One region of the Massilia sp. 01N417 genome, then DNA from elsewhere that is predicted to be linked to it. Evidence: predicted binding sites of a transcription regulator. Region 1 holds the regulator's gene; the other holds the start of a gene.

Region 1 (5,602 bases):
GCGAGGAGACAACAATGGTGCAATCGTTGCAAAACATCAAGGATAGCCATGCCTTTGGCTTGTTTCAAACCCTTAAGCCAATCACTCCTGTTTACAGCCGTGAAGCGTTCCGTGCAATTCTTGAGAGGCAAGCTGAATGGGATATCCGAGCAGCACTGGAAGAGGGGAATATTCCTAGCTCGAATGTTGAGCATGCAATTGAATGGCTAACTGAACTCGAACAAAAGCAACAACCTCTAGGATATGTGAGCTGAATAATCGGATCCGCTTCGGCACCATGACAGAGGAAATCTGTCATGGTCTAATCGAACTCAGACGTCATCAGGCATCGAAACCACCGCAAATGCCTGAACTCTGCCTTGAAGAAATAAGGCTTTTTCCCCTTCCTTCTCCTTTGATGGTTTCCCTGCGGCATCGTCAATAATCCTATCCATGAATGGGCCACTGCGCCCACCAACGAATAGCGACCGACTGACGTAACACCTGCCTGCAAGAGCGGAGACCAACGATGAACGTGAAGAAATTTACAGCCCCGACTTCCCGTGAGGCCCTGCGCAAAGTGCGTGATGCCCTGGGGCCGGACGCGGTCATCCTGTCGAACCGCCCGGTGGACGGCGTGGTCGAGATCCTGGCGCTGGACAACGACGACGTCGCTTCGCTGGCTTCGCCGGCGCCGGAGTCGGAAATGGCGGCCCCGCGCCCCCAGCTGCACCATCTGGACGATGCGCCGGCGGCACCGGCGGCCCGCACGCTGCACGCAGCCGGCCGTATCGACGGACCGGCCCCGCGCCCCTACAGCGCGCCGTCCTTCGAAGTCCCGGCCGAGCCGGCAGCAGCAGCGCCACGTGCGCCGATGGCCCGCCCGGCCATGCCGTCCTTCCATGACATGGACGAGCCGGCCCCGCAAACCTACGCCAACCGCCGCGCTCCGCAGCCGGAAGCACCCAGCTTCGACATGGCGGCGATGACGGCCATGATGTCCGCCGCGATCGCCCAGGCCAAGGAATCGGCAGCAAGCGCCGCCGCCGCCGAGATGCAGGGCATGATGAGCGAGCTGCGCGCGATGCGGGGCATGATGGAATCGCAGCTGTCCGAGCTGTCCTGGGGCAGCACCCAGCAGCGCGAGCCGCAGAAGGCCGCCGTGCTGCGCGAGATGCTGGGCGCCGGCTTTTCGGCCAGCCTGTCGCGCTATCTCGTAGACAAGCTCCCGGCCGGCAAGGATGCCGCCGAATCGCTCCGCTGGATCAAGACTGTCCTGGCGCGCAACATCACCACCATGGCCGATGAGGACGCGATCCTCGACCGCGGCGGCGTGTTCGCGCTGGTCGGCCCGACCGGCGTCGGCAAGACCACCACCACCGCCAAGCTGGCGGCGCGCTGCGTGATGCGCCACGGCCCGGAAAAGCTGGCCCTGATCACCACCGACGCCTACCGTATCGGCGGCCACGAGCAGCTGCGCATCTACGGCAAGATCCTCGGCGTGATGGTGCACTCGGTGAAGGATGAAGCCGACCTGCGGATCGCCTTGAAAGAGCTGCGCAACAAGCACACGGTGCTGATCGACACCATCGGCATGTCGCAGCGCGACCAGATGGTGACCGAACAGGTGGCCATGCTGACGGAGAGCGGCGCCAACGTGCAGCGCCTGCTGTGCCTGAACGCGACCTCGACCAACGAAACCCTGAACGAAGTGGTGCGCGCCTACCAGGGCACCGGCCTGGCCGGCTGCATCATGACCAAGCTGGACGAAGCCGCTTCGATCGGCGGCGTGCTGGACGTGATGATCCGCCAGAAGCTGAACCTGTATTACGTGTCGACCGGCCAGCGCGTGCCGGAAGACCTGCACCTGGCCGACCGCGCCATGCTGGTCGACCGCGCCTTCCGCAACAAGAAGGAGGCCGCGGCCCAGTTTTCCGACGCCGACCTGCCGCTGATGATGGCCGGCCTCGGCAACCTGAACAGCGACCGTTCGCTGCGCGAGGTGTATGTTGGCTAGCTTCGACTTCGACCAGGCCGAAGGCCTGCGCCGGATGCTGGCCGGCCCCAAGCCGCGGATCGTGACCTTCCTCTCGGCGACCGCGCAGGACGACAAGGGCGCCATGCTGATCAATCTCGGCGCCTCGCTGGCGCAGAGCGGCAATGACGTGCTGATCGTCGACGCCTGCGAGCGCGGCTACGGCGTGGCCCGGCGCCTGGGCGTGGACCGCGGCCCCGGCCTGCTGCAGGTGGCGCGCCAGGAGTGTGCGCTGAACCAGGTGATCCATCCGGCGCCGCAGGGCTTTTCGGTGGTGAAGATGGGCCATTCTTCCGTCACCCCCGCGCAGGCGGGGGGCGCGGATGAAACCCGCCGCCTGGCCAAGACCTTCGACGTGCTGGTCAAGCAGGCGGCCGGCAGCATCGTCATCGTCGACGGCGAATTCAGCGAGGAGGGCGGCTTTCCGGTGCCGATCATGGCCTCGTCGGAGATCGTGGTCCAGGTCTCGACCGGCGCGACATCCATCACGAATGCCTATGCCTTGATCAAGCGCCTGTCCCAGCATCTGGGCCGCCGTCCCTTCGGTATCCTTGTCACGGGCGCTACCGAAGCCGAGGCGAAGGTGGTATACGATAATATGTCATCTGCGGCAACACGTTACTTGGCGGTAACTCTGAGCTCCATGGGCTCCGTACCGGCCGACGAGTACCTGCACCGCGCCGCACGCCTCGGGCGTGCCGTGGTCGACGCTTTCCCGCTGGCGGGTGCCTCGGTGGCATTCCGCCGCCTGGCCGGCCGTTTTGCGACAGGCATGAGCCACGCTGCATAAGAGAATACGAATAAGCAAACATGTACACGGTTAAAGGGAAAGCGGACAAGAATCATTTGCTGACGGAGCATATGCCGTTGGTGAAGCGTCTCGCCCACCAGATGAAGGCGAAGCTGCCGCCGTCCGTCGAAGTCGATGACCTGGTACAGGCAGGCATGATCGGCCTGCTCGATGCGATCGGCCGCTACGAAGAGAACCACGGCGCCCAGTTCGAGACCTATGCGGTGCTGCGGATCCGCGGCGCCATGCTCGACGAGCTGCGCAACAGCGACTGGATGCCGCGTTCGACCCGCCAGAACATGCGCAAGGTGGAGCAGGCGATGGCCGCGCTGCAGCAGCAGCTCGGCCGCCCGCCCAGCGAATCCGAAGTGGCGAAATCGCTCAAGCTGCCGCTGGCCGACTACCAGGAGATGCTGGGCGATTCCGGCGGCCACCAGCTGCTCTACTACGAAGACTTCCACAGCGGCGAAGGCGACGAGGGCAGCGACAGCTTCCTCGACCGCTATGCCGTCGACGAGGACGACCCGCTGCGGGCGCTGATGGAAACCGACTTCCGCCAGGCCGTGATCGACGCCATCGACGCCTTGCCGCCGCGCGAAAAACTGCTGATGGGCCTGTATTACGAGGAAGAACTGAACCTCAAGGAGATCGGCGCGGTGATGGGCGTGTCGGAGTCGCGCGTCTCTCAGCTGCACAGCCAGGCCGTGGCCCGCCTGCGCGCCTACCTGCGGGAGCGCGCGTGGACATAGCCAGCCTGCTCGGGCTGCTGCTGGCGATCGCCGGCATCATCGTCGGCCATACCCTCGACGGCGGCAAGTTCTCCTCGCTGGTGCAGCCGGCCGCGTTCGCGATCGTGGTGGTCGGCACCTTCGGCGCCGTGCTGCTGCAAACCAGGAAATCCGCCTTCATCCGCGGCCTGCGCATGCTGCGCTGGGTGTTCGCGCCGCCGCCCGACCGCCGCCAGCACCTGGCGCGCGAAATCCACCTGTGGAGCCTGTCGGCGCGCCGCGACGGCCTGCTGTCGCTGGAACAGTACATGGCGAAGGCCGATCCCTTCATCCAGAAGGGCCTGCGCCTGGTGGTCGACGGCGTCCATCCGGACAAGCTGCGCAGCCTGCTGGAAACCGAGATCAACAGCTACGAGATGCGCGAGCGCCAGGCCGCCCGCATCTGGGAATCGGCGGCCGGCTATGCGCCGACGGTCGGCATCCTGGGCGCCGTGCTGGGCCTGATCCACGTGATGGAAAACCTGAGCGACCCCTCGCGCCTGGGCGCCGGCATCGCGGTCGCCTTCGTCTCCACGGTGTACGGCGTGGGCCTGGCCAACCTGCTGTTCTACCCGGTCGGCAATAAGCTGAAAGGGATCGTCGCCGAGCGCGTGCTGCAGTACGAAATCCTGACCGACGTGTTCCACGACATCGCCACCGGCGACACCACCCGGGTGCTCGAGGAACGCATCGCCTGCCTGATGGCGCAGCACTGATCCGGGCCGGGCACATGGCGCGCCGCAAGCACTTCGTCGAAGACAGCGAGAACCACGAGCGCTGGCTGATCTCCTACGCCGACTTCATCACCCTGCTGTTCGCCTTCTTCGTCGTCATGTACGCAGTCTCGGTGGTCAACGTCGGCAAGTACAAGGTGCTGTCGGACGCCCTCGGCGACGCCTTCGGCGGGCGCGGCGCCGCCGCCAGGATCAATACCTCGGTCGAGACCGACCCCTTGCCGCTGCCGCTGGCGAACATCATCGCGCACAAGCGTGCGGAGGCGGCCAAGCGCGAGCGCGAGCGCCTCGACCTGCTGGCGCGTAAGCTCAACAGCGTGCTGGCGCCGCTGGTCAAGAGCGGGAAGGTGCGCGTCACCCAGAACGCCCGCGGCATCACCATCGAGATCAACGCCAGCGTGCTGTTCGACGAGGGCGACGCCGGCCTTACCGGCAATGCGCGCGAAACCCTCGCCACCGTGGCCGGCCTGCTGAAGGACGATCCGCATGCGATCGAGGTCGAGGGCCACACCGACACCACCCCGATCGCCAACGCCGCCTTCCCCTCGAACTGGGAACTGTCGGCGGTGCGCGCCACCACCGTGGTGCGGCTGTTCATCGAGAGCGGGGTGGCGGAGCGCCGCCTGGCCGCGGTCGGGCGCGGCGCCAACCAGCCGATCGCTTCCAACGACGATCCGGTCGGGCGCGCGCGCAACCGGCGCGTGGCGGTCACCATCCTGGCGGGCACGGAGTAATCCCACCCGCGCACGCTTGGCATTTCGGCCATGCCGGCGCACAATCGTTCAACCCGACAGGAGATGTCGATGCGCCGACGAACGATGCTGTGCGCCGCGCTGTGGCTCATGACGGCCACCGCCGCGCGCGCCGATGAAGGAGGATTGATGAACGTGCATGCGAGCCTGAGCGTCGACGCCAGGCATGACAAGGTGCTGGTGACCTTCAGGATCGAGAACCGCGGCGAGCGCAGGGTCGGCCTGCCGCGCGAGGTGGCGGCGGATACCGAACTGACGCGTCGCCTGTTCGACCTGCGCGAGCATCCCGGCGAGGCGCCGGTGCCGTACACGGGCCGCATGGTCAAGCGCAGCCCCTTGAGCCTGGACGACTATGTCGAGCTGGCGCCGCACTCGGCCCACACGCACACCATCGACATCACCCATGCCTACGCCTTCAGGCCGGGCACGCACACCTATGTGATCCGCTACGAGGGCAGTGCGCTGGCGGACGTGCGCCAGCTCGATTCGGCGGCCGATATCAAGACCGACGCGGTCATGTTCAGCCACACCCAGAAATAAGGTTG
Region 2 (5,602 bases), on a different contig from region 1:
GTGGCGTCCGGCAGGTGCGCGGCCTGGCCGGCCAGGGCGTCGAAGCTGGGACGGTCGTACTGGATGCGGAAGTAGCCGACACTGTGCGGATCCACCACCAGCGCACCTTCGCAACCCGGCAGCATCAGCTTGGTACTGGCGCCGGACAGCAGGGTATACATCGCCTTGCCGTTCACGGTACCGACCTGCACGGGCACGTTCCACAGCCGGTTTTCCGTGGCCGGCTCGTCGAGGCGGAACTGCTGCTGGCTGAGGCTCACCTTGCGCTTGCCGTCCTCGCAGGCCTGTTCGACCTTGATGAGCGGGAAGCCCGGCTGGGTGGTCCAGTCCGAGGCCAGCTTGCCGACCGGCTTGCCGGACGCCTGCTCCAGCGCGGCCCACAGGTCGGCCGAGGTGGTATTCGAGTACTGGTGCTTCGCCAAGTAGGCGCGGATGCCCTTGCGGAAGGCGTCTTCGCCAAGATACGCCTCGAGCATGCGCAGGAAGGCCTGGCCCTTCTCGTAGGTGATGTCGTCGAAGGCGTCGGCGGCCTGGGCTTCGGTCTCGACCGGGGTCTGGATCGGGTGGGTGGTCTTGCGCGAGTCGAGGTTCATGACGCGCTCGCGGTCGCCGATGTTGGCCAGGTAGGGCCGCCACTCCGGGTGGAAATGCTCGGTGGCCTTGGACGCCATCCAGGAAGCGAAGCCCTCGTTCAGCCACAGGTTGTCCCACCAGGCCATGGTCACCAGGTTGCCGAACCACTGGTGGGCCATCTCGTGGGCGTTGACCGAGAAGGTGCCCTGCTTGACGCTTTCCGGGCTGGTCTTCGGGTCGTACAGCAGGGTGTTCTCGTTGTAGACGATGCCGCCCCAGTTTTCCATCGCGCCGTTGAAACCGTTCGGGATCGCGATCTGGTCGAGCTTGGCCAGCGGATACGGCACGCCGAAGTAGTTGTTATAGAAGTGAAGCAGGTCGCGGCTGGCGCTCAGTGCGAATGCGCCCTTGTCCTTCTTGCCTTCGGTGGTGACGACGCCGATCTCGACCCCGTCCTGCCTGGCACTGATGCGCTCGAACTCGCCGGCAGCCAGCACCACCAGGTAGCTCGGCATCTTCGGGGTCGGCTTGAAGCTGATGCGCTGCTTGCCGCCGGCAAGCTTCGCCTGCTTGTCGACCGGGGTATTGGAATAGGCTTTCAGGCCCGCCGGCAGGTCGACCGACAGGCGGAATTTCGCGCGGAAGGCGGGCTCGTCCCAGGTCGGCAGCATGCGCCGGGCGTCGGTCGGCTCCATGGTGGTGGCGATCAGCTTCTTGTCGGCCTTGCCGGCCTGGTAATTTACATAGAACAGGCCGCGCCCTTCCCGGTTGATCTTGCCGCGGAAGGCCAGGTCGAGGCGGTAGCGTCCCGGCGCCAGTTCTTGCGGGAGGGTGAAGCTGAGAGTCTCCTGCTTGTCGTCCAGCACCGGCGTCAGCTTGAGCTGCTTCATGCCCTTGCCCGACAGGGCCGCGCTCTCGATCTCCAGGGCGGCGGCGTTCAGCATGATGGTCGAGGTCGGCTTGAGGACCTCGATCGCTATGCCTTCGGTGCCGCTGAAGGTATTGGCCTCGATGTCCGGCGCCAGGTGGGCGATGTATTCGACCGGAATGACGTCCTTGGGCAGTTTGCCCGGTGTCTTGTCAAAAGAAAACGGTGCCTCGGCGTGGGCACTAATGGCGGCAATGGCCAGCGCGGTAGCGCCGAAGGCCTGGAATCGTCTCATGGACTTTTCTCCCTCTCTCTCATCTTGTTATCGTCGGCGCTGCTGTGGCGCACCGATCCACCCTGCACTATAAGCAAGAGAAATGGCAAGGATGACAGGATTGCGACAGACTGCAAAAAGCCGCGCTGGATTGCACGATCCGGGGAGCAGGTCGCGTTCCGCCCCTTTGCTTCGTGCGCCACGGTTCGTTGCAAACGGGCATCATCTTGATGTCGAAAAATTTTTAAAAAAATCTTTCGAAAACCCTAAAGTTCCCTAAAGTGGCGCCGTTAAGGTCTTAGATACCCGGCAATCCGGCCGAAAAAATTGCTTTTGGTGCACCATGACCTCCAACGAAGTCCTCGCCATGTACGAAAACATCGCCGCCCTCAGCGGCCGCATGGCAGCAGCAGCCAGCGAAGGCGACTTCGACGGCCTGGCCCGCCTGGAAACCCAGTGCGCCCTGCAGGCGAGCGCCACCAAATCGGGCGTTCCGGCTCTCGAAGGTGCCCAGCGCCTGCGCAAGATCGACCTGCTCAAGCAGATCATGGCCAACGACCGCGCCGTGCGCGACGTGACCGAGCCCTGGCATGGGCAGCTCGAGCGGGCCATGAGCGCTCACTGAATCCTGCCTGCCCGGCGTGGCCGGCAAAAAGCACAACCCCTGCGATGGCGACGTCTCAGGGGTTTTTTCTTGTAAAGGCGTTCTGACACATGCATATCACCATCCTTCCCTGCGCGTCGGCCGGACAGGACGGCTGGCTGGACTTCCGCCAGGCGCTGTGGCCGGACTGTCCCAGGGACGAACACCTGGCCGAGATGCAGTCCGCCCTCGCTCTGCCGGACAAATACGCGCAGTTCCTGGCTTGCGGAGCGGACGGCCGGGCCGCCGGCTTCGTCGAAGCCTCGCTGCGCACGGACTACGTCAACGGAACGGACAGCTCGCCGGTCGCCTTTCTCGAGGGGATTTACGTGGCGCCATCCTGCCGCCGCCAGGGCGTCGGCAGGCTGCTGGTTGCCGCCGTGGCCGCATGGGCCAGGGCGCGTGGATGCAGCGAACTCGCATCGGACGCGCCGCTGGACAACGTGGTCAGCCATGCCATGCACACCGCGCTGGGCTTCGAGGAAACCGAGCGGGTCGTGTACTTCCGCAAACTCCTGGCCTCTTCCTGATCCCGGCCTCAGGCGCCTTGCGCCGTCGCGGCCACCCTGCCCTGCGCCGCCAGGATCCCCGCCATATTCCCCTCGATCCACTCGGCCAGCTCACCCAGCTTGCCGCTGATCTCCTCCCCCAGCGGCGTCAGGCGGTACTCGACGCGCGGCGCCGCCGTGTGGACGATGCGCTGCACGAAGCCGTCCTGTTCCAGCCAGACCAGGGTCTGGGCGAGCATCTTCTCGCTGATGCCGCCGACCTTGCGGCGCAGCTCGCCGAAACGCTGGGCGCCGTCGCCCAGGGCCACCAGCAGCAGGACGCCCCAGCGGCTGGTCACGTGCTTGAGTATTTCGCGCGAAGGACAATGTTCGGAAAATATATTGCCGCGCAGGGCGGGGTGCGGGGATGCATCGTTCATGGATTCTCCTTGCCAACCATGACATCCTAAGCCAAGCCGGGAAACTCAGCTGTCGCGTTGGACGCAGGCAAGAAAAAACCCGCTGCGGAAGATCCGAGCGGGTTTTCAGGAATTGGGGAGTGCGAGCACCAGGTATCTCCTGGCGTCGCCTCTTGCCGGTTGCATCCGGCGTTCACCTGCCACTGTAGGCAGGCAAACCGCTTCCGGGTACAGGCGTTTCTTCAACGATCATCTGGTTTCCGCGCCACGCTATCGGTGGTGGCTGCGCCAGATCCTGAGCCGTTTTTGTGGTCAAGAAGATCACATGCGGACCAGTATAACGCAAATTTCGAGCTTGTGTAGACGAGTTTGTGCGCGCCTATTCGAAAGTCGGCTCGACCGCTTCCGGCGCCGGTGCCGGCGCTGCCTTCGCCGCCGGCGCGCTGCGCGCACCGATGCGCTGGCGCAGCCGTTCGATCAGGCGCGGCGCGGCCGGGATGTCGACATTGCGTACCGTCCGCTTACGCCGGCGCAGCAGCAGCAAGGCGGCGCCCGAAGCCAGCAGCAGCGCCGCCGCGCCGCCGATCCAGCCCCATGGCAGACCGGATTCCGGTTCGGGCGGCGGGGTCTTGGGCTTGCGCGGCACCAGGGGCTTGATCGCGCTGATCGGCTTGGGACCGGTCGGCTTGTGCGCTGCCTCGGGTGCCGGCGCCGGTGCGCCCAGGCTCGCCTGCAAGGACTTCACTTTGCCCTCCAGCACACCGATCTGTTTTTTCAGTTCGGCGTTCTTGCCGTCGAGAGCGACGCAGACGCTGGCCTGCTCGGTTGACCGTGCGCAGGCGGCCGGCGCGGCGGCCTGGCGAGCCTGTATCGGCAGCGGCAATGGCTGCGGCGCAGACGCTTTCGGTTCCACGTCGGCGGCCGGCGCGGGCTTGCGCACGGCGATGGTTTTGCGCGGAGGTGCGGCGACCGCCACCGGCGCGGCCTTCGGCGCAGGGTCCGTATGCGTCACCGCAGCCGGGACCGGAACGGGGACCGGGATCGGCGCCGGAGCGGGAGCAGGCGCCGGATTCGGGTCCGGCGTCAGCCACAAGGTCGCCAGGCGCACTGCCCTCTGTCCCTTGTCGACCAGTTCCAGGTAAAGGTGCAGGTGCTCGCTGTCGACCTGGCGCAGCGTCGTCACGTGCAGGAACTGGCGGCCGTTGCGCCGCATCACCGACATATTGACGCTCGCCAGCGCCGGCGGCACGGCGATGCCGGCGCCGTTGTAGACCTCGGGACTGGCCAGCCGCACGGACACGGCCGCCGACGGGTCGTCGATCATCGCCAGCTCGATGTCGGCCACCAGCGGCTGCCCGATGTGGGACGACACGCGCGCCTCGCCCAGTTCGGCCGCGTGGGCGGAACCGAGGGCGGACAGCAGGACGAGCGTGGACAGGAGACGGCGGGAGCAGTGGCGCATAAGTGATAGAAATTCAAAGCCTCAACGTCATTAACGGCCGTTGCGGTACACTCTTTAACCGTGCTTCCCTACTAACAAAAAGTCAGGACATGTCTATGGAAAACAGGATCGAGAAGGACAGCTTCGGGCCGATCGAGGTGCCGGGCGGACAACTGTGGGGCGCGCAGACCCAGCGCTCTCTGCACCACTTCCATATTTCGACGGAAAAGATGGCGCCGGAGCTGGTCGCTGCGCTGGCCCAGGTCAAGCGCGCCGCCGCCGCCGTCAATCGCTCGCTCGGCAAACTGCCGCAGGACAAGGCCGATGCCATCATGCGCGCCGCCGACGAGGTGCTGGAAGGCCGCCACCCGGGGGAGTTCCCGCTGTCCGTCTGGCAGACCGGTTCCGGCACGCAGAGCAATATGAACATGAACGAAGTGCTGGCCAACCGCGCCTCCGAACTGATGGGCGGCGAGCGCGGCGAAGCCAGATTGCTGCATCCGAACGACCATGTGAACATGGGCCAGTCCTCGAACGACATGTTCCCGACCGCGATGCACGTCGCCGCCGCCATCGCCGTCGCCAAGGACGTGCTGCCGGCGCTGTCCAGGCTGCGCGGCACGCTCGACGTGAAGGCGCGCGACTTCGCCGACATCGTCAAGATCGGCCGTACCCACCTGCAAGATGCGACTCCGCTGACCCTGGGCCAGGAATTCTCCGGCTATGTCGCCCAGCTCGAATTTGCCGAGCACGCGATCAAGAACACCCTGCCCGGCCTGCTGCAACTGGCGGCCGGCGGCACCGCGGTCGGCACCGGGCTGAACGCGCATCCGGAATTCGCGAACCGCATCGCGGCTGAAATTTCTTCGCGTACCGGTCTGCAATTCAAGAGCGCA

The links. The regulator FliA, encoded in region 1, starts transcription of late flagellar genes. The targets are predictions, from matches to a motif close to CTAAAGTTTNNNNNNNNNNNGCCGNTA.
Region 2: a site for FliA is predicted at 1,982-2,008, ahead of AC1DOQ_RS24050 (flagellar protein FliT). Genes of this name have one in related genera too.

The regions. Positions count from the first base shown of each region.
Region 1 is NZ_JBFTRS010000006.1:615-6,216, forward strand. It holds gene AC1DOQ_RS08255 (hypothetical protein) at 15-254, shown strand; gene flhF (flagellar biosynthesis protein FlhF) at 509-1,996, shown strand; gene AC1DOQ_RS08265 (MinD/ParA family ATP-binding protein) at 1,989-2,804, shown strand; gene AC1DOQ_RS08270 (RNA polymerase sigma factor FliA) at 2,825-3,553, shown strand; gene AC1DOQ_RS08275 (flagellar motor protein) at 3,544-4,287, shown strand; gene motD (flagellar motor protein MotD) at 4,302-5,039, shown strand; gene AC1DOQ_RS08285 (hypothetical protein) at 5,109-5,597, shown strand.
Region 2 is NZ_JBFTRS010000028.1:77,462-83,063, forward strand. It holds gene AC1DOQ_RS24045 (M1 family metallopeptidase) at 1-1,736, opposite strand, end outside; gene AC1DOQ_RS24050 (flagellar protein FliT) at 2,059-2,340, shown strand; gene aac(6') (aminoglycoside 6'-N-acetyltransferase) at 2,430-2,888, shown strand; gene AC1DOQ_RS24060 (winged helix-turn-helix transcriptional regulator) at 2,897-3,286, opposite strand; gene AC1DOQ_RS24065 (type IV pilus assembly protein FimV) at 3,645-4,727, opposite strand; gene fumC (class II fumarate hydratase) at 4,823-5,602, shown strand, end outside.